3 regions of the Ensifer sp. VA4 genome follow, and region 2 is predicted to be linked to each of the others. Evidence: predicted binding sites of a transcription regulator. Region 2 holds the regulator's gene; each other region holds the start of a gene.
What was found. Region 2 encodes PhoB, which activates phosphate uptake and scavenging genes when phosphate is short. Its sites were predicted from a motif close to TGTCATNNANCTGTCAT; they were not measured.

Region 1 (10,467 bases), on a different contig from region 2:
TTGCCGCCGGCAACCGGGCGCGTGTCCATGATGCGGTCGTCCTGAAAACGCTGGGCGCGACGCGCGCGACCCTCATCCGGGCCTTCAGCTACGAATATGCCATTCTCGGCCTTGCAACCGCGGTTTTCGCCCTGTTTGCCGGCGGTGTTGCCGCCTGGTTCGTCGTCAGCCGCATCATGACGCTGCCGTCAAGCTTCCTGCCGGATGTCGCCATCCTGACCGTCGCCGGGGCCCTGGTGATGACCGTTGGCATCGGTCTTGCCGGTACGTGGCGCATTCTCGGGCAGAAGGCGGCGCCGGTTCTGCGCGAGCTCTGAGTGGGTGCAGTTAACCGTAAATCCCCGTCGCGCTTGCCGGAAACGGTCGGATGCGTTCGAATCCAGGGGCTTCGGGTCTTGTACGCAACGGGTTTCGGCATCATATTTATGCGCAGGCATGCTGGAGCTCCGCAGCGGCGCCTGGGCGTGGAAGCCGGCCTTCCTGAGCGAGACCGTTCGCCGCCCGACACCGTAACTTCCACCGGAGCTTAAATGAGGAAACAATGGCTGATCTGAGAAACTACCAAACCCGAATGTCGCCCGCCGGCGCTCAGGCGGGTGCCGTGATCGATGAAGGCCTTCGTGCTTACATGCTGAAGGTCTACAACCTGATGGCGCTGGGGCTGGCGATCACCGGCGTGGCAGCTTACGGAACCTATGCGCTTGCCGTCTCCAATCCGGCATTCGCCCAACTTATCTACGGTTCGCCTCTGCGGTGGGTCGTGATGCTGGCGCCGCTGGCGATGGTCTTCTTCATGAGCTTCCGCATCAATTCGATGAGCGTCTCCGCAGCGCAGACGGCGTTCTGGATCTACGCTGCCCTGATGGGCCTGTCGCTGTCGTCGATCTTCCTGGTCTTTACCGGCCAGAGCATCGTGCAGACGTTCTTCGTCACGGCCGCGTCGTTCGGCGCCCTGTCGCTTTACGGCTACACGACCAAGAAGGACCTGTCGGGCTTCGGCACGTTTCTGATCATGGGCCTTTTCGGCCTGATCATCGCGTCGATCGTCAACATCTTCCTTGCTTCGTCGGCCCTCGGCTTCGCGATCTCCGTAATCGGTGTGCTGATCTTCGCTGGCCTTACCGCCTATGACACGCAGAAGATCAAGGAAATGTACTATGAAGCCGATGACAGCACCGTTGCTGGCCGCAAGGCGATCATGGGCGCGCTGACGCTCTACCTCGACTTCATCAACCTGTTCATGTTCCTGCTGCAGTTCCTGGGCAACCGGAACAACTGAGCACGAAACGAATGACGGAAAAGGCGGCTTCGGCCGCCTTTTTTGTTGCCCACTTATGTTGATCGCGTCCCGGCTCCGTGGGAGTGAAGGACGATGAAACCTCGAGATGCAGTCTATCGCCATGTCCCTGAGTTTGCGTGACGCCACCTTGGCCGACCTTCCCGTCATCACCGGAATCTACCGCGAATCCGTCCTGAACGGTGTCGCCACCTATGAGATCGTGCCCCCTTCGGAGGCGGAGATGCGAAGCCGCTTCGAGACGATTGTCGGCAACGGTTACCCCTATATGGTCGCATGTAACGCCAGCGGATCGATCATCGGCTATGCCTATGCGTCCGCCTTCCGGACGCGCACGGCCTATCGCTTCCTGGTCGAGGATTCGATCTATCTGGCGCCGGAAGCGCGCGGCAAGGGCGCCGGCAGGGCGTTGCTCGCCGAACTGATCCGTCGCTGCACGGAACTCGGCTTTCGGCAGATGGTCGCGGTGATCGGCGGCGCCCATCCGGCCTCGATCGCGGTGCACCGCTCCCTCGGCTTCGAACTCCAGGGTACGATGAAGGCGACCGGCTTCAAGCATGGCCGCTGGCTCGATACGGCGATCATGCAGCTCGCGCTCGGCGAGGGGCAGGCGAGCGATCCACCGGAAGACGTCTATCCGGACACGCTCTATCAGAGCTGATTGCCGACAGGTCGGACGGCAGGCTCGGCGTGCGCTGCTTGCAGTCAGCCTTGCGTTCGGGCCAAAGCCATTCGCCGGCAGAAACCGCTGCGCATCGCACCGGGCTGCTGATGCAGATCGGGCCTTGAAGCGTATCGCGATCTTTCGGATCGCTTTTTGCGTTTTAAGACCTTGATATTTCGCATGTCGCGCAAAGCCGCTGCGCACATTTGCGCGGCATGCCTCAGGTTTCCACCAGCTTCAGGACCTTGTCGAACACCTTGAGCACTTGGGCGAGCTCGTGGCCGCGTTTCAGGATCGTGCCGTGAATGTTCAGCACGCTATAGGCGCCCTGCTTCGTCGACAGCTTCGGGTTCTTCTCGATCCGGTAGAGCGGCATCTCCCCCGATCGCTTGAACACCGAGAAGACCGCTCGGTCCTTCAGGTGGTCGATGGCGTAGTCCCGCCACTCGCCCTCGCCGACCATGCGACCGTAGACCCAGAGGATTTGGTCCAGCTCGCGGCGATGGAAAGTGATGGGGGGAGGGTTCTTGGCGTTCTTGTATTCGTGAAGATCGACAACCACTTCGGAAGTGGTCGCGCGCTGATGGCGCGCCTCGCCTTGCGGCAAATCCGGCTCATCGGTCATCGGCAATCCGGCCTTCTGTTGTGACAGAACGATAACAGTGTGCCTGACGTGAGCCGAAAAGCAAGCCGGAAGCCGTTGGACGATGAGGGCATTTCTTGCCTCTGCCCCATTTCAGTCAAATCGCCGCCCCAATTCACCGCAAAACTCGCGGGCGCTGACGGACAGAGTCGTTGCCACCGTATGTCCGGTCAGGTCGTCATGCTGCGGGAGTTCACCGAACGCAGCCATGGCCGGTTCGGTCCGGTAACTTCGAACCCTCAGCCCCAGCCCCTCGATGCTGCCGGGCCGAACCACCCCCTCGCGCTTCGCGCTAGAGTTTGCCCTGGGGACCGGCGAGCACGGCGGTTGCGCCGACGATCGCGCCCGGCGTCTCCTTGTCCTTCATCGACTGCAAGAGAACGGCACAGCCACTGTTGCCGGGGCGTTCGGTCAGGACCGTTGCAGGAAGGGTGAAGCTTGCCGGTTTTCCATCCCACATGCCGATGGTCTGAATGTCGCGCACGGCATGCCAGTAGGGGATTTCCTTGCCGCTGTTCTCCCCCCTCTCCATCTTCACGACCTTCGCACGGTCGAAATAGACGACGACGACGTTCGCCTTGCCGATGCCGCCGCCGATGTTGATCTGGATCTCTTCGTCCTGGATCTTCGCATCGACGGGTACGGCAAGCCCCTTGCCTTCGGCCTTCATCGTTTCCAGCCGCGTCTTGATCGCCTGAAGGTTGCCACCGTTGAGATGGTCGCGGCCATTCAGAATGGCCTGGGGCGTATAGACGCCGTTGCGACCGAGCATGCGGGCATAGGCATATTGCCGCTCGGTATTTTCCTTGGAGGCGAGCGTGTCGGCCCAGCCGAGATAGTTCCAGTAGTCGACGTGATAGGCGAGCGCCACGACGTCACCGTCATCGACCAGGGTCTTCAGCGCTGCGTCCGCCGGCGGGCAAGAAGAACAGCCCTGGCTGGTGAACAGTTCAACGACGCCTTTGATCACCTGTCCGTCCTGTGCTCCGGCCGGTGCACCAGCGGCTGTGAACAGCCCGAAAGCCAGTGCAAAAGGGCGAATGAAAGAACGGTCTGCGGATGTCATGGCGTCACTTCGTTGGGGCCGTCGGCCTACTCCTTGTGGGGGAGTTAATTACATACGCCGGCCAGGCATCAACGGAAAGTCACGTTGGAGTGAGGTCGCGGGTGGGTGCGGCCTTGTTGCGGGCGTCCGGCATTTGGCGGCCAGAGAAGAAAGAGCCGGGGCGCCTTTCGGCGTCCCGGCTCCAATGTTTTACGGCCTGTCGACCGCGGCCGATCAGGCGGCCAGGTCGCGCAGAACGGTCTGCAGGATGCCGCCATTGTTGACGTAGGTCACTTCGTCCAGCGTATCGATGCGGCAGATCAGCGGAACTTCCTTCACGCTGCCGTCGCCATAGGTGATCTTGGCAACGCGCTTCTCGCGCGGCTGGACATTGGCGAGGTTGTCGATGGTGACGACTTCATCACCCTTGAGGCCCAGCGATTCCCAGGTCGTGCCCTCTTCGAAGACGAAGGGGATGACGCCCATGCCGACGAGGTTCGAGCGGTGGATACGCTCGAAGGACTGCGCGATGACGGCCTTGACGCCCAGCAGGTTGGTGCCCTTCGCGGCCCAGTCACGCGACGAGCCGTTGCCGTATTCGACGCCGGCGAAGATGACGAGCGGAACGCCCTCTTCCTTGTACTGCATGGCCGCGTCGTAGATCGACATCTCTTCCTTCGACGGATAGTGGATTGTGTAGCCACCTTCCTTGCCATTCGGGCCGAGCATGTGGTTGCGGATGCGGATGTTGGCAAACGTGCCGCGCATCATCACCTCATGGTTGCCGCGGCGCGTACCGTACTGGTTGAAGTCGGCAACGCCGACGCCATGACCGATGAGGTAGGAGCCAGCCGGCGAAGCGGCCTTGATCGAACCGGCCGGGGAGATGTGGTCGGTGGTGATCTTGTCGCCGAAGAGACCGAGAACGCGAGCGCCCTTGATGTCGGAGATGCCGGAGCCGGCCTTGCCCATGCCGACGAAGTACGGCGGGTTCTGCACATAGGTCGAACCCTCGTCCCATGCGTAGGTCTGCCCGGCCGGAACCTGAACGGCCTGCCAGTTTTCGTCGCCCTTGAAGACGTCCGCGTACTTCGTCGCGTAGAGCTCGCGGGTGACGTACTTGAAGATGAACTCCTGGATTTCCTTCGAGGTCGGCCAGATGTCCTTGAGGAAGACCGGCGTGCCGTCCTTATCCTCGCCGATCGGCTCCTTGGTCAGGTCCTTCTGCACGGAGCCCGCGAGCGCGTAGGCGACGACGAGCGGCGGCGAAGCGAGGTAGTTCGCCTGAACGTCAGGAGAGATGCGGCCTTCGAAGTTGCGGTTGCCCGAGAGAACGCCGGCGGCGATCAGGCCCTTGTCGTTGATCGTCTTCGAGATCGGACCCGGCAGCGGTCCGGAGTTGCCGATGCAGGTCGTGCAGCCGAAGCCGACGAGGTTGAAGCCGAGCGCATCGAGGTCCTTCTGCAGGCCGGACTTGGCGAGGTATTCGCCGACGACCTGCGATCCCGGTGCCAGCGAGGTCTTGACCCAGGGCTTGGACTTCAGGCCCTTGGCAACCGCGTTGCGGGCGAGCAGGCCAGCTGCGATCAGCACCGACGGGTTGGAGGTGTTGGTGCATGAGGTGATCGCGGCGATCGCGACATCGCCATGGCCGAGGTCGTAATCCGTGCCTTCGACGGCATAACGGTTCGAAAGCTGGCCGGGCTTCTTGTAGTCGTTTTCGAGCGCGGTGGCGAAACCGGAGGCGATGCTTTCGAGCGCGATGCGGCCTTCCGGACGCTTCGGGCCGGCCATCGACGGAACGACGTCGCCGAGGTCGAGTTCGAGCGTGTCGGTGAAGACGAGATCGGCGCCGTCGCCTTCGCGCCACATGCCTTGCGCCTTGGAGTAGGCTTCGACCAGCGCGATGCGCTGTTCTTCACGGCCGGACATGGTGAGGTAGTTGATGGTTTCGCTGTCGACCGGGAAGAAGCCGCAGGTCGCGCCGTATTCCGGACCCATGTTGCCGATGGTCGCACGGTCGGCGAGCGTCATGTTGTCGAGGCCCGGGCCGAAGAATTCGACGAACTTCGAAACCACGCCCTTCTTGCGCAGCATCTGAACGACCATGAGCACGAGGTCGGTGGCGGTGACGCCCTCTTTCAGCTTGCCGGTCAGCTTGAAGCCGATGACTTCCGGCAGCAGCATGGAGACCGGCTGGCCGAGCATTGCGGCTTCAGCCTCGATACCGCCAACGCCCCAGCCGAGAACGCCGAGGCCGTTGATCATGGTGGTGTGGCTGTCGGTGCCGACGCAGGTATCCGGGTAGGCGGTGATTTCGCCGTCTTCTTCGCGGGTCCAGACCGTCTGGCCCAGATACTCCAGATTGACCTGGTGACAGATGCCGGTGCCGGGCGGAACGACGCGGAAGTTCTTGAACGCCTGCTGGCCCCACTTCAGGAAGCGGTAGCGCTCGCCGTTGCGCTGGTATTCGAGTTCGACGTTGCGGGCAAAGGCGGTCGCCGTGCCGAATTCGTCGACGATGACCGAGTGGTCGATGACGAGGTCGACGGGAACGAGCGGGTTGATCTTCTCCGGGTCGCCGCCGAGCGAGACCATGGCGTCGCGCATGGCAGCGAGGTCGACGACGGCGGGAACGCCGGTGAAGTCCTGCATCAGCACGCGGGCCGGACGATAGGCGATTTCGTTTTCAGCCGTGCCCTTGTCGTTGAGCCAGGCGGCAACGTTCTCGATGTCCTTCTTGGTGACGGAACGGCCGTCTTCGTTGCGCAGCAGGTTCTCGAGCAGAACCTTCATCGAGTAGGGGAGCCTGGACACGCCGGCGAGACCGTTCGCCTCAGCCTTGGGCAGGCTGTAATAGACGTAGTCCACACCGTTGACGGTGAGCGTGGAGCGACAATTGAAGCTGTCTAGGGATTTGGACACTGGATAATACCCCGTTCCGTCTGATCGCCAAAAACTGACGTACGAACGCCCGAGCGCCTGTGAAGCGCAAATTGGGATGCGGGTGCGGCCATTTCCGCTGTCCGCACGTGGAAATTCATTCCATGTTCGGCGCTAGGATGAAATTCACGCCGACCGCTGGCGTGTTGGCCGCCTTATAGATAATTTCTCCAAAACGTGCCAGAGCAACGAAGGTTCAATTGGAACTTTTTTTGCTGTGCGGAACACGCGCGAAGGGAAGACAGATATTCATGCGCCTGCTGGCTGAAGGTTTGAGTGCGAAGCGCGGCGATGATCTGATTTTTAACGATATTTCCTTTGCGCTTGATACCGGCGAAGCCCTTGTCGTGACGGGTCCGAACGGCTCGGGCAAGTCCACTTTGCTCCGGGTTCTGGCAGGTTTGCTGAGGCCCGAACGCGGGCACTTGAAACTTGAGAATGGCCCCCCGGAAATAGCCAGTCCCGCAGAGGTCAGCCACTATCTCGGTCATCGCAACGCGATGAAGCGCGAACTGACCGTCGCAGAAAATCTTTCCTTTTGGCAGCGTTTCATGAGCGATTCGCCCGGCGGCAAGGGCCTCGCTCTCCATGAGGCCGTCGAGGCGGTCGGTCTGCCTGACATAGCACACCTGCCCTTCGGCTACCTCTCGGCCGGCCAGCAGCGCCGCATGGCGATGGCGAAGCTGCTCGTCGCCTACCGCCCTATCTGGATTCTCGACGAGCCGACGGCCGCGCTCGATGCCGGCGCCGACCGGCTGTTTGCAGACCTGGTGAAGGCGCATCTCGGCAAGGGCGGCATCGTCGTGGCGGCGACGCATCAGCCGCTCGGGCTCGACCAAACGAAAGGGCTGCACATGAAGGGCTTCGAGCATCTGACGGGAGGGCTCTGGCATGATGCATAGGCGCATGATGCATGAAGGCCTGTCCGCGCTCGCTGCCGCGAGACTGGCGGCATGATGGCGCTCTTCCTCCGCGATCTGAAGCTGTCGATCCGTGCCGGCGGTGGCGCTATGATCGGCGTACTCTTCTTCATGACCGTGGTGGCGGTCATTCCCTTCGGCGTCGGCCCGGACCTGAACCTGCTTGCGCGCATCGGCCCGGCGATCCTCTGGATCGGCGCGCTGCTTGCCTCGCTGCTCGGCCTCGACCGCCTGTTCCAGGCGGAACGGGACGACGGTTCCCTCGATCTGATGCTGATGCAGGAGACGCCGCTGCTCTTCACCGTCTTCGTCAAATGCGCGGCCCATTGGGCGGCGACCGGCCTGCCGCTGGTGATCGCTTCGCCTTTGCTCGGCCTCTTCATGAACATGAGCGAGATTGCGATCGGCGCCACCATGCTGACGCTTCTGATCGGCACGCCGGCGATCACCTTCATCGGCGCGGTCGGCGCGGCCGTCGCCGTGTCGCTGCCGCGCGGCGGGCTGCTCGTTTCGATCCTGGTGCTGCCGCTGGCGATCCCGGTTCTGATCTTCGGCGTCAGCGCGGTCTATGCGGCGATCGAGGATCCGGCGCCGTTCCTGCCGCCCTTGATGATCCTCGCGGCGATCACCCTGTTCTTCGCCGTCATCGGTCCAGTTGCCGCCGCAGCCGCACTTCGGCACGCGTCCGATTGACGCAACCGGAACGGATCGGCTGAAACTGTTTGCGGTTTTCCATCGCACTCGGCGCTAAGTCATTCAGATCGATCGCGTTTATGATTGGCGGCCCAAACTGATCGTGATCGGCCGATTGACGGGGATCAATTGCAGCAGAGGGGCTTAAGCGCTAAAGAGCCATCATGAGCGAAAACAGCCTGGCCATCCGCAAATTCAGTGACCTCGCCAACCCGACACGGTTCCTGGCGTTGGCCGACCGTCTGCTGCCTTGGCTTGCCGGCCTGACGGCGCTGTTCTTCGTCGCCGGCCTCTGGCTTTCCTTCACCACCGAAGGTGACTACCAGCAGGGCGAGACAGTGCGCATCATGTATGTGCACGTGCCCGCCGCCTGGTTGTCGATGATGTGTTATTCGGTGATGGCCTTGGCAGCCCTCGGCACGCTCGTCTGGCGCCATCCGCTCGCCGACGTCTCCTCGCGTGCGGCGGCGCCGATCGGGGCCTGTTTCACCTTCCTGGCGCTCGTCACCGGTTCGCTCTGGGGCAAGCCGATGTGGGGCACCTGGTGGGTGTGGGACGCGCGGCTCACTTCGGTCTTCGTGCTGTTCCTGATGTATCTGGGGCTGATGGCGCTCAACCGCGCGATCGACGATCCGGCACGCTCTTCCAAGGTTTCCGCGGTGCTGGTGCTGGTCGGCTTCGTCAACATCCCGATCATCAAGTTCTCGGTCGAATGGTGGAACACGCTGCATCAGCCGGCGAGCGTCATGCGGCTCGACGGGCCGACGATCGATCCGGAGTTCCTGTGGCCGCTGATCGCGATGGCAATCGCCTTCACGCTTCTCTTCTTCACGCTGCACATCGCCGCCATGCGCAACGAAATCCTGCGCCGGCGCGTCACTGCGCTGCGCCGTCTGGCGGCGCGCAGCGCCGGCAGGGGAGCCCGCACGAAATGATGAGCCACGCCGTTTACGTCTTTACGAGCTATGGAATAGCGACGCTGACCGTCCTCGGCCTGATTGCCTGGGTCGTGCTCGATGGGCGCGCGCGTCGGCGTGAGCTCGCCGAGCTGGAAGCGTCCGGCATTCGCCGGCGCTCGGCCGAAGCGGCATCGGGAGAGACACGATGACCAGCACCCCTGCGCCCGGCGGCGAAGAGCGCAAACCCGGCCCCTTGCGTTTCGTGCTCGCGGCACTGCCGCTCATCATCTTCGCCGGGCTTGCGGCGATCTTCTGGAGCCAGCTCAATTCCGGCAAGGATGTGAGCGAGATCCCGTCGGCACTGATCGGCACCAAGGCGCCGAAGCTCGACCTGCCGGCGCTCGAAGGGGCGACCCGCGACGGCCAGCCGATGCCGGCGCTGACCGATGCTGCGATCAAGGGCAAGCTGACGCTCGTCAACGTCTGGGCCTCCTGGTGCGTGCCCTGCCGTCAGGAGCATCCCTTCATTCTGGAACTGTCCAAGGATCCGCGGCTCACCGTCGTCGGTATCAACTACAAGGACCAGAACGAGAACGCCCTGCGCTTCCTCGGCGAACTCGGCAACCCCTTCGCCGCAATCGGCGTCGACCCGCGCGGCAAGGCGGCGATCGATTGGGGTGTCTACGGCATCCCGGAATCCTACCTCGTCGGACCGGATGGTACGATCCTCTACAAGCGCGTCGGTCCGTTCGACGAGAACAGCGTCAAGACCGGCCTGCTGCCGGCGATCGAGAAGGTCGCGGCAGCGGGATGAGCAACTGTGTTTTTCAGCCTAGTCTAGCGTGGGGCTCCATGGGCGGGCGTCGCGCAGCATGGCACTGAGAATGGTGAGGATTTTGCGGGCGACGGCGATGAGCGCGACCTTCGGCTTCTTGCCGCCGGCAAGAAGCCGCTGGTGGAAGACCTTGAGGACCGGATTTGAGCGGCAGGCGGTCAGGGCCGCCATATAGAGCACGCCGCGCACCTCGGCCCGGCCGCCCCAGATGCTGCGGCGGCCGCGGAAGATGCCGGTATCGTGGTCGTAGGGTGCCAGACCGGCAAGCGCAGCGATCTCTCGCCTGGACGCCTGGCCGAGCTCCGGGGCGAGCGCCAGCAGGGTGTGGCTGAGCACCGGGCCGGCGCCCCTGAAGGACTGGATCAGCCGATCCTTCTCGGCCAGTCCGGCATCGCTGGCGACGAGCTCGGCCAGCCGCTTGTTAAGCAAGAGAATGTTGGCCTCAATGCCGCGCAGCCGGCGGGCAAAGATGCGCCGGACCACCGGGTCGCGCACCTGCGCGAGTTGGTTTTTCAGGCTGACCTTGTC
Region 2 (10,467 bases):
CTTCCATCACGTTCTGCCGCTGGCGATGCCGGGCATTTTGACCGGTACGATCATCGGCCTTGCCCACGCGCTTGGCGAAACCGCGCCGCTCCTGTTGATCGGCATGGTCGCCTTCGTCGTCGACTATCCCGGTTCGCCGATGGAGCCGTCGACGGCGCTGCCGGTGCAGATCTACATGTGGGCCAACGAGGCGGAACGCGCCTTCGTCGAGCGCACCTCCGGCGCGATCATCATTCTTCTCATCTTCCTCGTCGTCATGAACCTGGGCGCCATTCTGTTGCGACGTCGCTTTGAGCGCCGTTGGTAGTGAGGTAATTACTATGAACATCATGTCAGAAGCAGCAGTCGAGAAGGCCTTGGATCAGAAAATGAACACTGTGCCCTACAAGATGATCGGTAAGGATGTGTCGGTCTACTACGGCGAGAAGCGGGCGCTTTTCGACGTCAACCTCAACATCCGCGAGAACACGGTAACGGCTCTGATCGGCCCGTCCGGTTGCGGCAAGTCGACCTTCCTGCGCACGCTGAACCGCATGAACGACACCATCGAGAACTGCCGCGTCACCGGCAAGATCACCCTCGATGAGGACGACATCTACGATCCGACCATCGATGTGGTCGAGCTGCGCGCCCGCGTCGGCATGGTCTTCCAGAAGCCGAACCCGTTCCCGAAGTCGATCTACGACAACGTCGCCTACGGTCCGCGCATCCATGGGCTTGCCCGCACCAAGGCGGATTTCGACGAGATCGTCGAAACCAGCCTGCAGAAGGCCGGCCTATTCAACGAAGTGAAGGATCGCCTGCACGAACCGGGCACCGGTCTTTCCGGTGGCCAGCAGCAGCGGCTTTGCATCGCACGCGCCGTTGCCGTCAGCCCGGAAGTCATCCTGATGGACGAGCCCTGTTCGGCACTTGATCCGATCGCGACGGCCAAGGTCGAGGAGCTCATCCACGAACTGCGCACGAACTTCACGATCGTCATCGTGACCCACTCGATGCAGCAGGCCGCCCGCGTTTCGCAGCGCACCGCCATGTTCCACCTCGGCAATCTCGTCGAGGAGAACGACACCGACAAGATGTTCACCAACCCGGATGACCAGCGCACCCAGGATTACATCATGGGCCGCTTCGGCTGAGGCCAATGACGGCTGCAACAGTAACTGGAAAGCGCCCGCAAGGATCGACGATCATGTCCATGCATATCATGTCCGCCTATGACGAAGAACTGAAATACCTGACGCGCCGCATCTCGGAAATGGGCGGTCTCGCCGAGCAGATGGTCGCTGAATCCGTTCGCGCCCTGGTCAATTCCGACCTGGCTCTGGCGCAGAAGGTGATCTCGGACGACACCATTCTCGACGATGCCGAGCGCCAGATCGGCGAAAAGGCGATCGTCACGATCGCCAAGCGCCAGCCGGTCGCCGCCGACCTTCGCGAGATCATGGGCTCGATCCGCATCGCCGCCGACCTCGAGCGTGTCGGCGATCTCGGCAAGAATACCGCCAAGCGCGTGATCGCGGTCGCCGGTTCCGGCATTCCGCGCAAGCTCGCCCGCGGTCTCGAGCACCTCGCCGAGCTCGCCCTGGTGCAGCTCAAGGAAGTGCTCGACGTTTATGCCTCGCGTTCGCCGGAAAAGGCCAACAGCATTCGCGAGCGGGACGAGGAGATCGATGCGATCTATACCTCGCTGTTCCGCGAGCTGCTGACCTACATGATGGAAGATCCGCGCAACATCACGCCCTGCACGCATCTTCTGTTCTGCGCCAAGAACATCGAGCGCATCGGCGACCACGCGACCAACATCGCCGAGACGATCTATTACATGGCGACGGGTGCCCAGCCGGAAGGCGAGCGCCCGAAGGATGACAATACGTCGACGTTGGGCTCGGTCAACGACTGAGCGTTAGACGCGCCGTTCGCAATGCATGCCCCGTGAATATCATCTGGTCGCGGCTCCGGTCGCGGCCCCGAATGCCTGTATCTGAAGCATGCGGCTTTCGCACCGCCTTTGAAAATGGCGGAACTGCTCCAGTTTAGAGTGTCTGAGCACCGGTCCGGCCATTGAGCCGCACGGCGCTCGCGGTAAGGAGACGTTACCTGATGTTGCCAAAAATCGCCGTGGTCGAAGACGAAGAGGCGCTGAGCGTCCTGTTGCGTTACAATCTGGAAGCGGAAGGCTTCGACGTCGATACGATCCTCAGGGGGGACGAGGCGGAGATCCGGCTCCAGGAACGCCTGCCCGACCTTCTGATCCTCGACTGGATGCTGCCCGGCGTCTCCGGCATCGAGCTTTGCCGTCGGCTGCGCCAGCGGCCGGAGACGGAGCGGCTGCCGATCATCATGCTGACGGCGCGGGGCGAGGAAAGCGAGCGCGTCCGTGGTCTCGCGACCGGTGCCGACGACTATGTGGTCAAGCCCTTCTCGACGCCGGAGCTGATGGCTCGCGTCAAGGCGATGCTTCGCCGGGCGAAACCCGAAGTGCTCTCGACGCTGCTGCGCTGCGGCGACATCGAGCTCGACCGGGAAACCCATCGCGTCCATCGCCGCAGCCGCGAAGTTCGCCTGGGGCCGACGGAGTTCCGCCTGCTCGAGTTCCTGATGTCCTCTCCGGGCCGGGTCTTCTCACGCTCGCAATTGCTGGACGGCGTCTGGGGCCATGACATCTACGTCGACGAGCGGACCGTCGACGTGCATGTCGGCCGCCTGCGCAAGGCGTTGAATTTCTCGACCATGCCGGACGTCATCCGCACGGTCCGCGGCGCCGGCTACTCGCTCGAAAGCTGAGCGGGGCGAACAACAGGCAATAAAAAAGGGGCCGCTCAGCCCCTTTTTTGTTCCTGTGCGCAGCCTCAGCGCATCCGCCGACGCTCGGCCGACGGCTGGTAGGCAAGCCGTGCATGGAAGTTGCAATAGGGCGAGGACTCCGGCGAGTCATTGCCGCAGAAGTGGAATTCTTCCTTCAGCGGATCGCCGATCGGCCACTTGCAGGTGCGTTCGGTGAGCTGGGTCAGCTCGAGGCGGCGCGACATCGGCACGACCACATCGGTGCTGATGCTGAAGTCCTGCTCGGCCACGAGATCCACCTCGATCTCTTCCTTGAGGACGGTGGCGCCGGACGGACGGGCAACGGTGCGGGTCGAAACACGCGAGGCGTAGTTCGGGGCGCGCGGGGCCGAGGTCGGCCGCTTCGGGCGGGCCGCCGCAGTGGTGCTGCCGCCAGCCTTGGCGCGTCCGGGAAGGCTCAGGCGATGAACCTTGCCGATGACGGCGTTACGGCTGACGCCGCCGAGCTGCGCCGCGATCTGGCTTGCGCTCAGGCCCTCGGACCAAAGCTTCTTCAGTTTCTCCACCCGCTCGTCAGTCCAGTTCATCTCTGCACTCTCCGTTCTCAGCGTTGGGGATGGCAGAATCCCTCACCGCACCCCGGCTGAACCCCGAGGTTGCAAACGCGATAACTCTTTTGGTGACTAGGTCCGCCGCATGCGTCTAGTAATTGAATGTTAACGTACTGACCGCCGGACTCCGTGGCAAGAGTCCGGGGAATCGCGCCGAATCGAATTCGTAGTTTTCCCCAACTTGCTCGATCAGCGTTGCATTTTTGCAAGCCCTTCCGGACGATTTTTTCGTCGCAGGGAAACGGGTCTCGCCATCGCGCTGCAAGGCTTGGTTTTGTTGACATTGCGGTGCGAAATGGGAATAGTGCCTGCGCCGCCGAAAGGCGGCATTTTTGATTTTTATCGGGCCGCATGAAGCTGCGGGATCGATGCCGATTGGAGTGAAGGAGAGCCTCGCATGACTGCAACCACGCCGCTTTACGATACCTACATGCGCGCGCCGTTGCGTTTCGAGCGAGGAGAGGGCGTCTGGTTGATCGCCGAAGACGGCTCGCGCTACCTCGATTTCGCCGCCGGCGTTGCCGTGAACTCGCTCGGCCACGCGCATCCGCATCTCGTCGAGGCGCTGAAGGCGCAGGCCGAGAAGGTCTGGCACCTTTCCAACCTTTACGAGGTTCCGGGGCAGGAAAGCCTTGGGCGCCGCCTGGCCGCCGTCACTTTCGCCGATCGGGTTTTCTTCACCAATTCCGGTGCGGAAGCGCTGGAATGCGCGATCAAGACGGCGCGGCGCTACCACTTCGCCAACGGCCAGCCGGAGAAGTTTCACATCATCACCTTCGAGGGTGCCTTCCACGGCCGCACGATCGCGACGATCGCCGCCGGTGGCCAGCAGAAGTACATTGAAGGCTTCGGACCAAAGGCCCCTGGCTTCTACCAGGTTCCGTTCGGCGACATCGCGGCCGTCAAGAATGCGATCACAGAAGAGACCGCCGCGATCCTGATCGAGCCGATCCAGGGCGAGGGCGGCATTCGTCCGGCGACGAAGGAATTCCTGCAGGAACTGCGCGCGCTCTGCGACGAGTTCGGCCTGCTCCTGATCCTCGATGAGGTGCAGACCGGCGTCGGCCGCACCGGCAAGCTCTTTGCCCATGAATGGGCGGGTATCCGCCCGGATATCATGGCCGTTGCCAAGGGCATCGGCGGCGGCTTCCCGCTCGGCGCCTGCCTGGCGACGGAAGAGGCGGCCGCCGGCATGGTGGCGGGCACGCATGGCTCCACCTATGGCGGCAACCCGCTGGCGATGGCCGTCGGCAATGCCGTGCTCGACGTCATCCTCGCTGACGGCTTCCTCACCCATGTGCGCGATGTCGCGCTCGTCTTCCGCCAGGGACTTGCCTCGCTGAAAGACCGCTACCCGGACGTCATCGAGGACATCCGCGGCGACGGCCTGATGCTGGGCATCAAGGTGAAGGGTCCTTCAGCCGATCTCTTGAAGGAAATCCGCGCCGAGAAGCTCCTGGCCGTGCCGGCCGGCGACAATGTGCTGCGTCTGCTGCCGCCGCTGACGGTGACGGCGGAGGAAGCACGCGAAGGCCTCGCACGCATCGAGCGCGCTGCCGAAGCAGTGCGGAAGGCCGGCGGCAACGCCGCTGCTTGACGGATAGGACCGACGCCGACACAGGGTGTTAGAATGATCTTCGTGCGTTCACGCGGAATGCGTGGCGCACCAGGGATCGATTTTTCAGACAGGAACCGAGTACGATGCCAGGCACCAGACATTTTCTCGATCTTTCGGCCGTGACGGCCGCCGATCTCCGGACGATCATTGACGACGCCCGCGTCCGAAAGGCGGCGACCAAGGCCGGAACCGCGGAGAAGCCGCTCGCCGGCAAGATGCTGGCGATGATCTTCGAAAAGCCGTCCACCCGCACACGCGTGTCCTTCGATGTCGGCATGCGTCAGCTCGGCGGCGAAACTCTGTTCCTGTCGGGCACGGAGATGCAGCTCGGCCGCGCCGAAACCATCGGCGATACGGCCAAGGTCCTGTCGCGCTATGTCGACGCGATCATGATCCGCACCACTGACCACCGGCGGCTGCTGGAATTGGCGGAGCATGCGACGGTGCCCGTCATCAACGGCCTGACCGACGATACCCATCCCTGCCAGATCATGGCCGACATCATGACCTTTGAAGAGCACCGCGGACCGGTGAAGGGCAAGACGATCGCCTGGACCGGCGACGGCAACAACGTCCTGCATTCGCTGATCGAAGGCTCCGCCCGTTTCGGCTATCGCATGAACATGGCTGTGCCGCTGGGCTCCGAGCCGCAGGACAAGATCCTGAACTGGGCCCGCAACAACGGCGGCGAGGTCCTGCTGTGTCACGATGCCGAGCAGGCGGTCGCCAACGCCAATTGCGTCGTCACCGACACCTGGGTGTCGATGAACCAGGAGCATCGTGCCCGCGGCCACAACGTCTTCCAGCCTTTTCAGGTCAATGAAGCGCTGATGAAGCACGCGGCCTCCGATGCGCTGTTCATGCATTGCCTGCCGGCCCATCGCGGCGAGGAGGTGACCGACGAGGTGATCGACGGCCCGCAGTCGGTCGTCTTCGATGAGGCCGAAAACCGCCTGCATGCGCAGAAGTCGATCATCGCCTGGTGCATGGGGCTCGTCTAAGCCCCTTGCCGGCAGGTGCGCGCTGGCGCAGCGCTTCGGTGGCTGCTGCGGGAGCGCGCGCTATTGACATCGCCGCTGTGCGACACGATCTAGGCGGCATGTGGGGCGCTCCTGACAGCAGTGAAGCGCCGACTGCAACGGGGTTGTGCGCGGCGCGTTGGCGAACGGCACACCCCCGATGGACAATCCGTTCATCGCGGGATCAATTGAGACAGCGGGCACGTTGCGCCGGGGGGATAGGAATGTCCCGGGCGTAACGCAGTTGGCTGATGCAAGGAGCAAGACATGACTGACATGACACCAGGGCTTGGTGAATTCGACTTTGCCGGTGACGATCACGTCGTGCCTTTCCAGGTGGAAGGTCTCGATGTGCGCGGCCGCGCCGTGCAGCTCGGCCCGATGCTGGACGCAATTCTGGAGCGCCACAACTATCCGCTTCCGGTCGCGCGGCTCGTTGCCGAAACCGTTGTGTTGACGGTGCTTCTCGGCACCTCGCTTAAGTTCGAAGGCAAGCTGATCGTCCAGACGAAGGGGGACGGTCCGGTCGATCTAGTCGTCGCCGACTTCTCGACGCCGGACCGCGTGCGCGCCTATGCCCGCTACGATGCGGATGCGCTGGCCGCCGCCGAAAAGGATGGCCGCACCCTTCCGCATGAATTGCTCGGCAAGGGCGTGCTCGCCTTTACCATCGATCAGGGCGCTCATACCCAGCGCTACCAGGGCATCGTCGCACTTGACGGTGCCACGCTGGAAGAAATCGCCGGCGTCTACTTCCGCCAATCGGAGCAGATCCCGACCAAGGTCAGGCTCGGCGTCGCCGAGCTGCTCGATCGCGATGAGAACGGCAAGCCGCGCCATCGCTGGCGCGCCGGCGGCATGGTCGCGCAGTTCCTGCCGGAAGCGCCCGAGCGCATGCGCCAGCCTGATCTCTCCGGCGGCGACGGCGATAACGGCGAAAGCGTCGTCAAGGACGACGATCACTGGGCGGAAGCCAAGGTGATGGTCGAGACGATCGACACCGACGAGCTGACGGACCCGACGGTCGGAACCGAACGCTTGCTCTACCGGCTGTTCCACGAGCGCGGCGTGCGCGTCTATGAACCGCAGGCGGTTTATGACCGTTGCAGTTGCTCGCGCGAGAAGCTCCGTTCGGTGCTCGCCAATCTGGAAGCGGATGATCTCGAAAGCACCATCGAGGATGGTGTCGTAAAGGTCACCTGCGAATTCTGCTCGACGACCTACCGTTTCGAAGCAAGCGAAGTGCAGCCGCAGGAGCAGGCGTGACTCCGGACAAGCGCGTCGCGATCCTTCAGAATCGCCCCTTGCGCTTTAAGCCCTTGATATTTCGCATGTCGTTATCGCAGGATCGCTGCACGTTTTGGCGCGACATGCTTTAGTTCAGGGTACGCACGAGCCCGGGTGAATCGAGCGAGAAGGCGGGGATGGCCACGTTGAAGGTCTCTCCGCCTTCTGATTCCATGCTGTAGTGGCCGAACATCACGCCCGATGGCGTATCCAGCGGGCAGCCGGACGAATATTCGTAGGTATCGCCGGGATTGAGCAGCGGCTGCTCGCCGATCACGCCGGGACCGCTGACCTCATCGACCTGTCCGTTCTCGTCCGTGATATGCCAGTAGCGGGTCATCAGCCGCACGGCTGCGTCGGAATGGTTGGAAATGACGATGCGATAGCCCCAGACATAGCGGCCGTCATCAGGATCCGACTGCTCTTCGAGATAGTACGGCTCCACCGTAACTTCTATGTCGCGGGTCAAAGCGCGATACATGGGCAACACCTTGCTTCAGGTCTTTCAGGGTATTCTACAGCAAGATGGTTTCGTCAAGAATAACGGCAAGATTGTGCATAGCCATTCTGGGGCAATGGCTTGCGGCATCATGATCGGGTGTTTGAGCCCTCTCGTTCCCGCTGCCACGGCGTAACGCGGGGGGGGGCGCCGCGAGGGATCGACGGCCGCCGCCTGCTGCGACGGCCGTAGGTTTCGGTGGGGCGTCTCAGGCCTTGACGGCCTTCAGCGCGCGGGCGAAATCCTCGACAACGTCCTCGCTGTCTTCGATCCCGGCGGAGAAGCGCACCGTGCCGGCGGAAATGCCAAGTTCTTCGCGGGCCTCGTCGGTGAGGTTCTTGTGCGTCGTCGTTGCCGGATGGGTGATCAGGCTCTTGGAATCGCCGAGGTTGTTGGAGATGCGAACGATCTCGAGCGCATTCTGCAGCGCGAAGGCTGCCTCCTTGCCGCCCTTCAGTTCAAAGGCGACGAGGGTGGAGCCGCCAGTCATCTGCTTGGCAATGATGTCCGCCTGCGGGTGATCCTTGCGGCCGGGATAGATGACCTTGGCCACCTGCGGCTGCTCTGCCAGGAAGTCGGCGACGCGGCGTGCGGTTTCCGTCTGCTGGCGTACGCGCAGCGGCAGGGTCTCGATGCCCTTCAGCAGCGTCCAGGCATTGAACGGCGACATGGCCGGGCCGGTGTGGCGGAAGTAGTCGTGCAGGTTCTCGTCGATCCATTCCTTGTCGGAAAGCACGACGCCGCCGAGGCAGCGGCCCTGGCCGTCGATGTGCTTCGTTGCGGAGTAGACGACGATATGCGCGCCGAGTTCCAACGGTTTCTGGAAGAGCGGGGTCGCGAATACGTTGTCGACGACGACCTTGGCGCCGATCTGGTTGGCGAGCCTGGCGACGCCGGCGATGTCGATCACTTCGAGTGTCGGGTTGGTCGGGCTTTCGAGGAAGAAGACCTTGGTGTTCTTCTGGATCGCCTTTTCCCAGTTCGCCAGATCGCGGCCGTCGACCAGCGTGCATTCGATGCCGTATTTCGGCGCGAGCGTTTCGACGACCCAGCGGCAGGAGCCGAAGAGCGCGCGCGCGGCAACGATATGATCGCCGGCCTTCAACTGGCAGAGGATCGCCGCGGAAACGGCAGCCATGCCCGAGGCCGTGGCGCGCGCGTCTTCGGCGCCTTCCAGCATGCACATGCGCTTTTCGAACATGTCGTTGGTTGGGCTGCCGTAGCGGGCATAGATGAAGCCCTCGGTCTCGCCCTTGAAGCGGGCTTCGGCCGCTTCCGACGTTTCGTAGACGAAGCCCTGGGTCAGGAAGATCGCTTCGGAGGTTTCGCCGTGCTGCGAGCGGGTGGTTCCGCCATGAACCAGTTGCGTTGCCGGGCGCCAGTTTTTGCTCATGTGACGATCACTTTCAAAAACAAAAAAACCGGCCGCGTGAAGGGCCGGTTTGACACCCGGCCTTTTTAGCTACTTGTTTAACGTGGCTGCAAGCCGACCGGCCAAATCACCACGGGATAAAGCTCCAATACTGCTTGGGTGCGCTTGCGTCAATTCCCGGAGTTTGGTTTTGTCTCGCAACTGGAAAGAGGACTGCAATGGGCCGCGACACTGGGATTTTGGCCGACCGCGCGATCGCCGCGCTGTTCGAAACGGGACGCCTGAAGAGCGAGAGGCCGCTGGATGCCGATCAGATCCAGCCGGCAAGCCTCGACCTGCGCCTGGGCGCCAAGGCCTTTCGCGTCCGCGCGAGCTTCATGCCCGGCCCGTCCCACCTCGTCGCCGACAAGCTTGACCGGCTGAAGCTGCACGTGGTCGATCTGACCGACGGCGCGGTGCTGGAAACCGGCTGCGTCTACATCGTGCCGCTGATGGAGAGTCTGGCGCTGCCTGCGGGCATGTCGGCCTCGGCCAATCCGAAAAGCTCGACCGGCCGCCTCGACATCTTCACCCGCGTCATCACCGACCGCGCCCAGGAATTCGACAAGATCCCGGCCGGCTACAGCGGTCCGCTCTATCTCGAAATCAGCCCGCGCACCTTCCCGATCGTCGTGCGCCGCGGTTCGCGCCTGTCGCAGATCCGCTTCCGCATGGGCCAGTCGCTGCTGTCGGAGCAGGAGTTGCTGGCGTTGCACGAGAGCGACGTTCTCGTGGCGAGCGAGCGTCCGAATGTCAGCGGCGGCGGCATTGCACTGTCGATCGACCTCAAGGGAACCGGCCCGGACGGCCTGATCGGCTACCGCGGCAAGCACCACACGGCGGTCATCGACGTCGACAAGAAGGCGCAGCACGCGATCTTCGACTTCTGGGAGCCGCTCTACAGCCGCGGACGCGACGAGCTGATCCTCGATCCGGACGAGTTCTACATCCTCGTCTCGCGCGAAGCGGTGCATGTGCCGCCGCTTTATGCGGCCGAGATGACGCCGTTCGATCCGCTGGTGGGCGAATTCCGCGTGCACTACGCCGGCTTTTTCGATCCGGGCTTCGGCCATGCGTCTGCCGGCGGCAGCGGCAGCCGCGCCGTTCTGGAGGTCCGCAGCCACGAGGTGCCGTTCATTCTCGAGCATGGGCAGATCGTCGGCCGGCTGATCTATGAACACATGCTGGAACGTCCTGACGGCCTCTACGGCCTCGGTGTCGGCTCCAACTACCAGGCG
Region 3 (10,467 bases), on a different contig from region 2:
GGAATTCAGCCTTGACGCCGAGCTTTTCGGCCACCGCCTGGCCGACCTCGACGTCGAAGCCGACGAGCGCGCCGGAGGCGTCGTGATAGGTGAAGGGAGCGTAGGTGCCCTCAGTGCCGATCTTCAGCACACCGGCAGACTTGATCGCATTGAGGTTCTCACCGGCTTCGGCGGAAGCAAGGGCGGCAACCTGCATCAGAGCAGCGGCAAACAGCGTGGGGAGGAGTTTCATCGTGATTTTCCATCTTCTTTCTGGTCCGGCCCGTCGTCCGGATTGAGCGGACAATCGCATAAAAGATCAGCGATCTGAGCATATAAAACACCAATTCCCGAGCGTTTTGATGAAGATTTTTCCTCAAAACGGCGCTGGCTGGGCGCAGAAGGCACGGTTTTCCGGAAATCCCAACCCATTCTGATTTGACTGTCTTGCGCACTTGAAATCGGTTTCAAAAGTCGGTATGCACATTTGTAGCGATTCACGCACGTTTATGCACGATTGATGAAATGTCAGGCGAACTCCTACTTCGTGAGCGAAAGACGCTGATCCAGGAACGGCTGAAAGCCCACGGCCGGGTTCTGGCGGCCGATCTTGCTGCCGAGTTCAACGTCTCCGAGGACACGATCCGCCGCGACCTCAGGGAAATGGCGGCGGCGGGCCTTTGCGAGCGGGTCTATGGCGGCGCGCTTCCGGTCGTTCCCGCAGCGAACTCCACCCTGAGCGAGCGCATTGCCATGGCGCCGGAGCGCAAGGCAGCGCTCGCCCGCGCGGCCGTCGGTATGATCGAGCCGGGCATGACCGTGTTTCTCGATGCGGGGTCGACCAACCTCGCCATCGCGCAACTGATCGAGCCGGACCTGCCGGTCACCGTCGTCACCAATACGCCGCTGATTGCCGCGGCGCTGATGGAAAAAGCAGGCGTCGACCTCATCTTGCTGGGTGGGCCGCTCAACCGGGCGGTCGGTGCGGCGGTCAGCGCGCGGGCACAGCGCGATGCGGAATTGCTCAGACCCGATCTCTGCTTCCTCGGCACCTGCGGCGCCGATGCCGCGGCGGGCCTGACGGCGATCCATTTCGAAGACGCGGAATTCAAGCGGCTGATCGCGTCGCGCAGCCGGCGCCTCGTGGTCGCCATAACCAGCGACAAACTCGGGACGGCAGCCGCGCACGGGATCGTCGACATCGACGACAGGGTGGCGTTGGTGCTGGAGGGAGACGCTCCAGCGGAACACCGTGCTGCATTCGAGGCGATGGGCGCGGACGTCAGGATGGCCGGAGGAACCCGATGATGACGATCGCCCATGTGGCGCTGTGGACCCGGGACCTCGATGCGATCGCCGGCTTCTGGTCGACGTTCTTCGGGGCCGAGGTCGGAGATGTCTATGAAAGTCGGCGGCGGCCGGGCTTTCGTTCGCGCTTCCTGACGCTCGGCGCCGGACCGACGATCGAGATCATGGAGGGCCCCTGGGTTGCGCCGGGCGATCCCAAGGAAGAGCGCACGGGCCTTGCCCATGTGGCGCTTTCACTCGGCAGCGAGCAGGCGGTCGATGCCATGGCCGCGCGCGCTGAAGCCCAGGGCCTGTTGGTGGCAAAGCCGCGCTGGACCGGCGACGGCTTCTACGAGGCGGTTCTGTGTGACCCCGATGGCAATCTGATCGAAATCACAGTTTGAGCCGGACGGTCCGGCACTGAGGCAAGACCATGGACCAACGTTCTCCCACCGCGACCGTCCGTCAGGGCTACATGACCCGCAACCGGCTGGCCGTTTCGCTGCTCTTCCTGATGAACGGCTTCGTCACCGGCAGCTGGGCGCCGAAGATCCCCGAGTTCAAGGACCGGCTCGGCATCAGTGAAAGCGTGCTCGGCCTCCTGATCCTGATGTTCGGCATCGGCTCGTTGGTGCTGATGCCGATTGCCGGTGGCTACATCGCTCGCGTCGGCTCGCAGAAGGTGGTGAAGGTCACGGCGATTATCCTGTCACCCTTGCTTTTGCTCCTTACGCTCGTTCCGAACGTCTGGATGGCGGCCATCGGCATGTTCGTGCTTGGCGGTTTCGTCGGAGCCATGGACGTCGCCATGAACGCCAATGCCGTCGAGGTCGAAAAGTCGATGCGCCGGGCGATCATGTCCTCCTGCCATGCCTATTGGAGCCTTGGCGGCCTGATCGGCGCCGGCATCGGCGGTTTCCTGATGGCGCATTTCGGCGTGCTGCCACATGTCTTCGTCGTCACACTGATCTGCCTGACGCTGATCGCGATTGCCTGGCCGATGATCCTTGCCGACAAGCCGCATCCGGCCGCTGCGAAGGAAAAACTGCGCCTGCCGATGACGCCGCTTCCCTGGCTGATCGGTATCATGGCGCTGTTCTCGATGGTGCCGGAGGGCACGGTTCTCGATTGGGGCGCGCTCTATCTGCGCAACGAACTCGGCGCCTCGGTGGAGCTCTCCGGCTTCGGCTTCGCCGCCTTCTCCGCCACCATGGCAACCATGCGTTTTGCCGGCGACCTTGTCCGCGATCGTTTCGGCGCCAAGCGAACCTTGCGCATCTGCACGGTGACCGCGCTCATCGGCATGATCCTCGCGGGCATGGCGCCGAACGCCTACATCGCCATTCTCGGCTTCGCCATCGCCGGTATCGGCATTTCAAACATGGTCCCGATCGCCTTTTCGGCCGCCGGCAACATGCCGGGCCTGCAGCCGGGCATCGGTCTCTCGGTCGCGACCTTCATGGGCTATTCGGGCATGCTGTTCGCGCCGTCGGTGATTGGTTTCGTCGCCGAGCACACGGGCTTTGCCATCGTCTTCACCTCGGTGCCGCTGCTCTTCATCGTCGTGCTGCTGCTATCGCACAATGCCGCGCACGCCGATCACGCCAAAGGGCACTAATGATCCATTGAGCCACGGACGAGCGTGTTCTGCGCAAGGCCGCCATCAAATCGCCGTCAGGGCATGATGTCGCCGTTGACAAGCAGGCTTTCCTCATCCACCTGATGGGCGAAAAGCCGGAGCTTGATTAGGGAAAGCGTTGCGGTATCCGTACGCGACCCGCTCCGCCTGAGATGACCCACGAAGAGGCCTTCATGTCTTCCGCCTTCGATTTCGAACCGCAGCCCCGCCGTGCCTCCGTTGCCGTCGATGTCGGCGGTGTCATCGTCGGGGGCGGCGCACCGGTCGTGGTTCAGTCGATGACCAACACCGACACGGCCGATATCGATGCGACCGTGGCCCAGGTGGCCGCTCTCCACAAGGCCGGCTCGGAACTGGTGCGCATCACCGTCGACCGCGACGAAAGTGCTGCCGCGGTGCCGAAGATCCGCGAGCGGCTCGAGCGCCTCGGTCTCGACGTGCCGCTCGTCGGTGACTTCCACTACATCGGCCACAAGCTGCTTGCCGATCATCCGGCCTGCGCCGAGGCGCTGGCGAAGTACCGCATCAATCCGGGCAATGTCGGCTTCAAGGACAAGAAGGACAAGCAGTTCGCCGAGATCGTCGAGATGGCGATCCGCTACGACAAACCAGTGCGCATCGGCGTCAACTGGGGCTCGCTCGACCAGGAACTCCTGACGCGGATGATGGACGAGAACCAGGCGAACGGCTTTCCGCTGACAGCCCAGCAGGTGACGCGCGAAACGATCGTGCAATCGGCGCTGCTGTCGGCCGATCTTGCCGAGGAAATCGGCCTGCCGCGCAACCGCATCATTCTCTCTGCCAAGGTTTCCGGCGTTCAGGATCTGATCGCCGTCTACGCCATGCTGTCGGCCCGCTCCGACCACGCGCTGCATCTCGGCCTCACCGAGGCCGGCATGGGCACCAAGGGCATCGTCGCCTCCTCTGCCTCGCTTGGCATCCTGATGCAGCAGGGCATCGGCGACACGATCCGCATTTCGCTGACGCCGGAACCCGGCGGCGACCGCACCCGCGAGGTGCAGGTGGCGCAGGAACTACTGCAGGTCATGGGCTTCCGCCAATTCATTCCCGTCGTTGCCGCGTGTCCCGGCTGCGGACGCACGACGTCGACCGTGTTCCAGGAACTCGCCCAGAAGATCCAGGACGACATCCGCCGCAACATGCCGGTCTGGCGCGAGAAATATCCCGGCGTCGAGGGCCTGAAGGTCGCGGTCATGGGCTGCATCGTCAACGGTCCCGGTGAAAGCAAACATGCCGATATCGGCATCTCGCTCCCCGGCACCGGCGAAATGCCGGCCGCGCCCGTGTTCATCGATGGCCAGAAGGCAATGACGCTGCGCGGTCCGAACATTGCCGCCGACTTCGAGACGCTCGTTTCCGACTATATCGAGAAGCGTTATGGCCGCGGCCAGGCGGCCGCCGAATAAACGGGCTCGCTCGGGGTAATCCGACGCCGGACGGCCTCGGAGTTAAAGCCGCGACGTCAGCAATTTCAGCCCCGCAAAGGCGAAGAAGCCGGCCATCAGGCTTTCGATCAGCCGCTTGGATCTCAGATAGGCGCGGTGCACCGGCGAAAGCGAGAACACGATCGCGAAGCCGCAGAAGGTCATCAGGCCGAGGACCATGCAGCCGCCTATGAAGGTGGCGGTGATGCCGACGGGCGCCCCCGCGGGCATGCCGAGCGAGACCAGCATGATCCAGGAGAAGATCGCCTTCGGATTGGTCAGGTGGATGCCGAGCCCCTTGAGATAGAGCCGCTTCAACGATGTCTGTACCTTCGCCGCCGGCATGATCGCGCCCCTGTCGCTGCACATGGCGGCGCGCAGAGCGTTATAGGCGAGCCAGAAGAGATAACAGGCGCCGGCAATCTTCAGGACGATGATCGCCTGGTCATAGGCGCGGATCAGCGCCGAGAGGCCCGACGCTGTCAGCATCGCCCAGGTGTAGCTTCCGGTGAGCACGCCGAAGGCAAGCGCCAGGCCGGCCTTGCGCCCCTGGCTGACCGACGTGGTGATGATCGCCAGGATCGCCGGTCCCGGTGAGGCGGTCCCGATCAGATAGGCGGTCCAGGCGATGAGCAGCTGCGGCAGATAGGGTGTGGGGTCGAACATGCGAAAAAGCTCCGGCTCGGTCGCCGGAAGCTAGTTCAGTTCATCGCCTGTTTGAAACGGGGAAATGTCACCGAGACAAGATCTCAGAGGATCTCGTCGAGTGCTTCGATCAGGCGTGCGCATTCCTGATCGGTGCCGATGGTGATGCGCAGGAAATCGCCGATGCGCGGCTTGGCGAAGTGGCGCACAAGCACGGCGCGTTCACGCAGCGCCTTCATCAGCGTTTCGCCGTTGTGGCCGGGGTGGCGCGCGAAAACGAAGTTTGCCGATGACGGCAACACCTCGAAACCACGCTGGGCGAGATCTGCGGTGAGGCGTTCGCGGGAGGCGATGATCTTTCCCCGCGTCTCCTCGAACCAGGCTTCGTCCTCGATCGCGGCGATGGCACCGGCCTGTGCCGGGCGGCCGAGCGGATAGGAGTTGAAGCTGTCCTTCACCCTTTCCAGCGCCTCGATCAGCGGCCGCTGGCCGATGGCGAAGCCGACGCGCAGGCCCGCAAGCGCGCGCGACTTGGAAAAGGTCTGGACGACCAGCAGGTTCTCGTATTTCGAAACCAGCTCCGCTGCCGACTGGCCGCCGAAGTCGACATAGGCCTCGTCGATGACGACGGGCTGATCCGGGTGGCTCGCGACGAGCCGCTCTATATCCGAGAGCGGGAGTGCGATGCCGGTCGGCGCGTTCGGGTTCGGCAGGATAATCGCGCCACAGGGGCGATCATAATCGGCGAGATCGATCTCGAAGCGGTCGTTCAGCGGAACCTCGACCGCGTCGATCTCGAAGAGCCGCGCATAGGTCGAATAGAAGCTATAGGAGATGTCCGGATAAAGCAGCGGTGCGTCGTGCTTGAGCAGGCCGGCGAAGATATGTGCCAGCACCTCGTCCGAGCCGTTGCCGACGAAAACTTCCTCGGCCGAAACGCCGAAGCGCGCGGCGATCGCCACTCGGAGCTTCCGCGCCAGCGGATCCGGATAGAGCCGGAGGTCGGCGCTTGCTGCCGCCGCGACCGCGTCGAGCACCTTCTCCGACGGCCCGTAGGGGCATTCATTGGTGTTGAGCTTCACCAGATTGGCGACGCGCGGCTGCTCGCCCGGAATATAGGGTTTCAGCTTGGAGACGATCGGCGACCAGTACTTGCTCATGTCTCTAGTTCCTGCGGTTGGCGACGAAGCGGGCAGTTTCGACGAGAATGGTGGAGCGCTCGCCATAGGGCGTAAGCAGAGCTTCCGCTTCTGCGACCAGTTGCTCCAGCCGCTCTTCTGCCCAGGCCTGGCCGTGCAGCGCGACGAGCGTGCCCTTGCCGCGGGCGGCGTCCTTGCCGGTTGCCTTGCCCATGGTCGCCGCATCGGCGGTGAGATCGAGCAGGTCGTCGGCAAGCTGGAAGGCAAGGCCGATCTTTTCGCCGAAGCTGCGAAGCCGCGCCCGGTCGTCCTTCGACGCGCCGGCGACAATCGCACCGGCCTCGCAGCCGAAGCGGATGAGGGCGCCCGTCTTCATCGCCTGTAGCGTGACAATGCCGGCCTCGTCGGGTGGCGACTTTTCCGCGGCAAGATCGAGCGCCTGACCGCCAGCCATGCCGCCGTGGCCCGCGGCCCGTCCGAGCGCCAGGATCAGTTCCACCTTCTGGGCATCCGTCAGTGGTGTTTCCGGCGCCGCGATGATGTCGAAGGCGAAGGTCAGCAGACTGTCGCCGGCGAGGATCGCCGTTGCCTCGTCGAAGGCCTTGTGCACCGTCGGCTGACCACGCCTGACATCGTCGTCGTCCATCGCCGGCAGGTCGTCGTGGACGAGGGAATAGCAATGCACGCATTCGAGCGCCGCGCCGACGCGCAAGGATGCATCGATGCCGCCGCCGAGAAGATCGGCGCATTCGATCACCAGGAAGGGGCGCAGCCGCTTGCCGCCGTTCAGCACCCCGTGGCGCATGGCGGCGAGCAGGTTTGCCGGCCGGGCGATCTCGTCGACCTCCGTCGTCGTGCCGAGCAGGCGCTCGAGCAAAGCTTCGACGGCGCGGGCATTGCTGGCGAGGCGGCGGGTGAAAGGCGATGTGTCCTGGCTCATGCGCGCTCTTTGGCATGGGCGAAGAGGGCTTTCAACGGGGATTCGTGTCGCAGCGGCGCGCTTTCCCTGGGACAGCCGCGTGCGCACCTTGCCTTTTGCCTGAAAGCCCGTTCAACTTTGCCGGCCCATGCACTAAGAGAAGCGGATGGACAGCGAGGTGAACAGTCAGGCCGTGAACATGGTTCCGGAAGCGCGCGAGGACGGCGAAGTGCCTTCCAGTCGCTGGTCTTCGCTTCGCCGGTCGCTGCGTACGAGGCGCCGCCAGATCGCTTTCGCCGTCGTTGGTTTTGTCGCACTGCCCTATGCGCTGATCGTTCTCTACCTGATCGAGTTCATACATCCGGTCTCGACGCTGATGCTGCGCGACCTCGTCCTGCTTCGCGGCTACGACCGTCAATGGGTCGAATTCGACAATATCGCGCCGGTGCTGGTGCAATCGGTGATGATGTCGGAGGACGGCCAGTTCTGTGTCCATGACGGTGTCGACTGGGGGCAGATGCGCGGCGTGGTGGAGGATGCCCTGGATGGGGAATCGACCCGCGGGGCCAGCACCATTCCGATGCAGACGGTCAAGAACCTCTACCTTTGGAACGGCCGCTCCTTCCTGCGCAAGGGCATGGAACTGCCGTTGGCGATCGCCGCCGATTTCGTCTGGAGCAAGCGGCGGATGATGGAGATCTATCTGAACGTCGCCGAATGGGGCGACGGAATCTACGGTATCGAAGCGGCCGCCCGCCACCACTTCGGGGTTTCTGCGGCCAAGCTGTCGCGGCGGCAGGCCGCGCTGCTCGCGGTATCGCTGCCCAATCCGAAGGAGCGCAATGCCGGCAAGCCCGGTCGCGGGCTCAAGCGCCTGGCAAATTTGATCGAGCGTCGCGCCAGCCGCTCCGGTGGCTACATCACCTGCCTTTATGATTAGGATCAGACCTTTTCATTGGAAGCCGTCGTCGGGCGATGTCATGTTCGCGTAGTAGAGTTCTGCCATCTGGACCTCTCTCCATTTGAAAGGCCCGATCGCCCCCATGACCTCGATTTCCCCCTCGCTTCTCACCTTTGGCCGCAACGCAAACAATGCACCGCCGAAGCATCTCGGAACCCGCTACGCAACGGATGGCCGTTTCCTGCGTGAACCGGGCAACACGGTCGTTTCCCACGTCACCGCCGGTTCGCCGTCCGAGGCCGCCGTGCTTGCGGTGCGCGATCGACTGATGGCGATGCCCGAGGCGGGCCAGTTCGCCTTCACCCATCCGTCCAGCCTGCATATGACGATCTTTCAGGGTATCATCGAATACCGCCGCAGGCTGCCCTTCTGGCCGACAGACATAGCGCTCGATACGCCGATCGACGTGATGACCGAGCACTATTGCGGGCGGCTCAAGCACTTCGTTCCGCTGGAGCCGTTCCGGGCCCGCGTGACGGACGTCACGCCGACCGGACTCGCGCTCGAAGGCGACAGCGCAGCCGATCGCGCATGCCTCAAGGCCTGGCGCGATGCTTTCGCCGAAGCCTTCGGCTACCGCCATCCGGACCATGACGACTACGCGTTCCACATCACCTACGCCTATGTCATCGACTGGCTCGATGACGCGGCACTGCCGCGCTGGCAGGCAATGTTGGGCGAACAACTCGCCTACCTCAGGGAATGGGCGCCGGTGATCGAGCTCGATCCCCCGGCCTTCTGCTCCTTCGAGGATATGAACCATTTCGAGGAGCTGATCGTTTTCTCGGACAGACCCGCAATCAAGGCCAGCAATCAAGGATCCTAAATGACCGGACTTACGCTTTACGTCGGCAACAAGAACTATTCATCCTGGTCGATGCGGCCCTGGATGGCGATGACCGCCGCGGGCATCGATTTCGAGGAGGTGGTCATTCCCTTCGATTTTGCGGCCGGCAATCCTGATATCCGCGCCGTCTCGCCGACGGGACGCGTGCCGCTGTTGCGGCATGGCGACCTGCTCGTCTGGGAGTCGCTGGCGATCATCGAATATGTCGCCGAGCTCTTTCCCGATGCCGGGCTCTGGCCGGCCGATCGCCAGGCCCGCGCCCGGGCGCGCAGCTATTGCATGGAAATGCTCTCCGGCTTCCGGGCGCTGCGCGGCGCCTGCCCGATGAACATCCGCCGGGGAAAGCGGGCCCTCGAGGTGGATGCAGACGTTCGCGCCGACGTCGCCCGCATCGAGCGGATCTGGAAAGAGGCGCTCGCCCAATCCGGCGGTCCGTTCCTCTTCGGTGCCTTCGGTGCGGCGGATGCGATGTACGCTCCTGTGGTCAACCGCTTCGACGTCTACGATCTCGTTGCGGATCCGGAAATGCTCGGCTACATGCAACGCGTGAAGGCGCATCCCGCCTACCGGAAGTGGGAAGAGGCCGCCCGCGCTGAGCCGTGGGTCGTTCCCGAAGACGAGGTCTGACTCGGTCGAGTCGAAAAATTGCGGCTGGGGACTGGTCAAACGGGAGTTGGCCATGTATAAGCGCGCCAAATTTCCGTGATTGACATCTGTTTGACACGGCCATTTCGGCTGCTGAACAGTGTTTGCCCGATAAGTGGAGAATGAAATGGCTGTACCGAAAAGAAAAACGAGCCCGTCCAAGCGTGGCATGCGCCGTTCCGCTGACGCCCTCAAGGCTCCGACCTACGTCGAAGACAAGAACTCGGGCGAACTGCGCCGTCCGCACCACATCGACCTGAAGACCGGCATGTACCGTGGCCGTCAGGTTCTGACCCCGAAGGAAAACGCATAAGCGTTTCCGTTCGCGGATTAGGTTCAAAGGGCTGGCTCTGCCGGCCCTTTTGTTTTGCGTCTGACATTTTCTCGCTTGGACCCTGTGCTATCAGCAGGAGCCTGACCTGAAGACGCCGCAAGACGCGGCAAAGGAGTTCGTGCCTGATGCTCGCTGCCGTTCCGCTGCTGATCCTGCCTTTCGCCATCTACAATCTCGCGATGATCGGAATGTTTGGCGGTATGGCCGGGCTCAATGCCGAGATGCTGTCGCTATCCATGCTGTCGGGCGCGACCTGGACGATGCGCTTCGGCGACCTTCTGATCGTCGTCGCGCTGTTGCTGCTGTTCGTCGAATTGCTGAAGGCGACCCGCACGAGCACGCGGGCGCTGATGGATCACCTGCTGTCGATGATCCTGTTCATCGCCTTCCTGATCGAATTCCTGCTACTGGCGCCGGCGGCGACCCAGCTCTTCTTCATCCTGATGACGATCAGTTTCATCGATGTCATCGCCGGTTTTGCCGTCTCGATGCGTTCGGCTGGCAGGGACGTGTCGATCGGCCTTTGAAGCGCGTCACGATCCGGGGCGCGGGCTCAATTCAAAAGCATTTTTTGCTGGACGGGAAACGAGGCGGGATCGAACTCACCCGCCTTCACGAGGAAAGCGC

Region 1: a site for PhoB is predicted at 2,607-2,623, ahead of AC0C6X_RS08185 (DUF2794 domain-containing protein). Genes of this name have one in related genera too.
Region 3: a site for PhoB is predicted at 8,030-8,046, ahead of AC0C6X_RS07990 (DUF1868 domain-containing protein). Genes of this name have one in related genera too.

The regions. Positions count from the first base shown of each region.
Region 1 is NZ_JBVQPO010000004.1:218,199-228,665, forward strand. It holds gene AC0C6X_RS08170 (ABC transporter permease) at 1-317, shown strand, start outside; gene AC0C6X_RS08175 (Bax inhibitor-1/YccA family protein) at 542-1,279, shown strand; gene AC0C6X_RS08180 (GNAT family N-acetyltransferase) at 1,401-1,958, shown strand; gene AC0C6X_RS08185 (DUF2794 domain-containing protein) at 2,182-2,586, opposite strand; gene AC0C6X_RS08190 (DUF1223 domain-containing protein) at 2,897-3,670, opposite strand; gene acnA (aconitate hydratase AcnA) at 3,884-6,574, opposite strand; gene ccmA (heme ABC exporter ATP-binding protein CcmA) at 6,844-7,494, shown strand; gene ccmB (heme exporter protein CcmB) at 7,546-8,205, shown strand; gene AC0C6X_RS08210 (heme ABC transporter permease) at 8,370-9,140, shown strand; gene ccmD (heme exporter protein CcmD) at 9,137-9,313, shown strand; gene AC0C6X_RS08220 (DsbE family thiol:disulfide interchange protein) at 9,310-9,918, shown strand; gene AC0C6X_RS08225 (IS110 family RNA-guided transposase) at 9,937-10,467, opposite strand, start outside.
Region 2 is NZ_JBVQPO010000001.1:621,685-632,151, reverse strand. It holds partial or broken gene AC0C6X_RS02960 (PstA family ABC transporter permease) at 1-307, shown strand, start outside; gene pstB (phosphate ABC transporter ATP-binding protein PstB) at 321-1,136, shown strand; gene phoU (phosphate signaling complex protein PhoU) at 1,187-1,900, shown strand; gene phoB (phosphate regulon transcriptional regulator PhoB) at 2,101-2,784, shown strand; gene AC0C6X_RS02940 (GcrA family cell cycle regulator) at 2,850-3,371, opposite strand; gene AC0C6X_RS02935 (aspartate aminotransferase family protein) at 3,793-4,992, shown strand; gene argF (ornithine carbamoyltransferase) at 5,097-6,014, shown strand; gene AC0C6X_RS02925 (Hsp33 family molecular chaperone) at 6,300-7,298, shown strand; gene apaG (Co2+/Mg2+ efflux protein ApaG) at 7,408-7,800, opposite strand; gene AC0C6X_RS02915 (O-succinylhomoserine sulfhydrylase) at 8,027-9,211, opposite strand; SAM riboswitch at 9,256-9,334, opposite strand; gene AC0C6X_RS02910 (2'-deoxycytidine 5'-triphosphate deaminase) at 9,409-10,467, shown strand, end outside.
Region 3 is NZ_JBVQPO010000004.1:173,413-183,879, forward strand. It holds gene AC0C6X_RS07940 (amino acid ABC transporter substrate-binding protein) at 1-232, opposite strand, end outside; gene AC0C6X_RS07945 (hypothetical protein) at 229-411, opposite strand; gene AC0C6X_RS07950 (DeoR/GlpR family DNA-binding transcription regulator) at 505-1,287, shown strand; gene AC0C6X_RS07955 (VOC family protein) at 1,284-1,670, shown strand; gene AC0C6X_RS07960 (MFS transporter) at 1,700-2,884, shown strand; gene ispG (flavodoxin-dependent (E)-4-hydroxy-3-methylbut-2-enyl-diphosphate synthase) at 3,079-4,332, shown strand; gene AC0C6X_RS07970 (LysE family translocator) at 4,375-5,016, opposite strand; gene hisC (histidinol-phosphate transaminase) at 5,100-6,155, opposite strand; gene AC0C6X_RS07980 (polyprenyl synthetase family protein) at 6,160-7,074, opposite strand; gene mtgA (monofunctional biosynthetic peptidoglycan transglycosylase) at 7,253-7,993, shown strand; gene AC0C6X_RS07990 (DUF1868 domain-containing protein) at 8,097-8,840, shown strand; gene AC0C6X_RS07995 (glutathione S-transferase family protein) at 8,841-9,488, shown strand; gene rpmF (50S ribosomal protein L32) at 9,634-9,819, shown strand; gene AC0C6X_RS08005 (hypothetical protein) at 9,966-10,367, shown strand.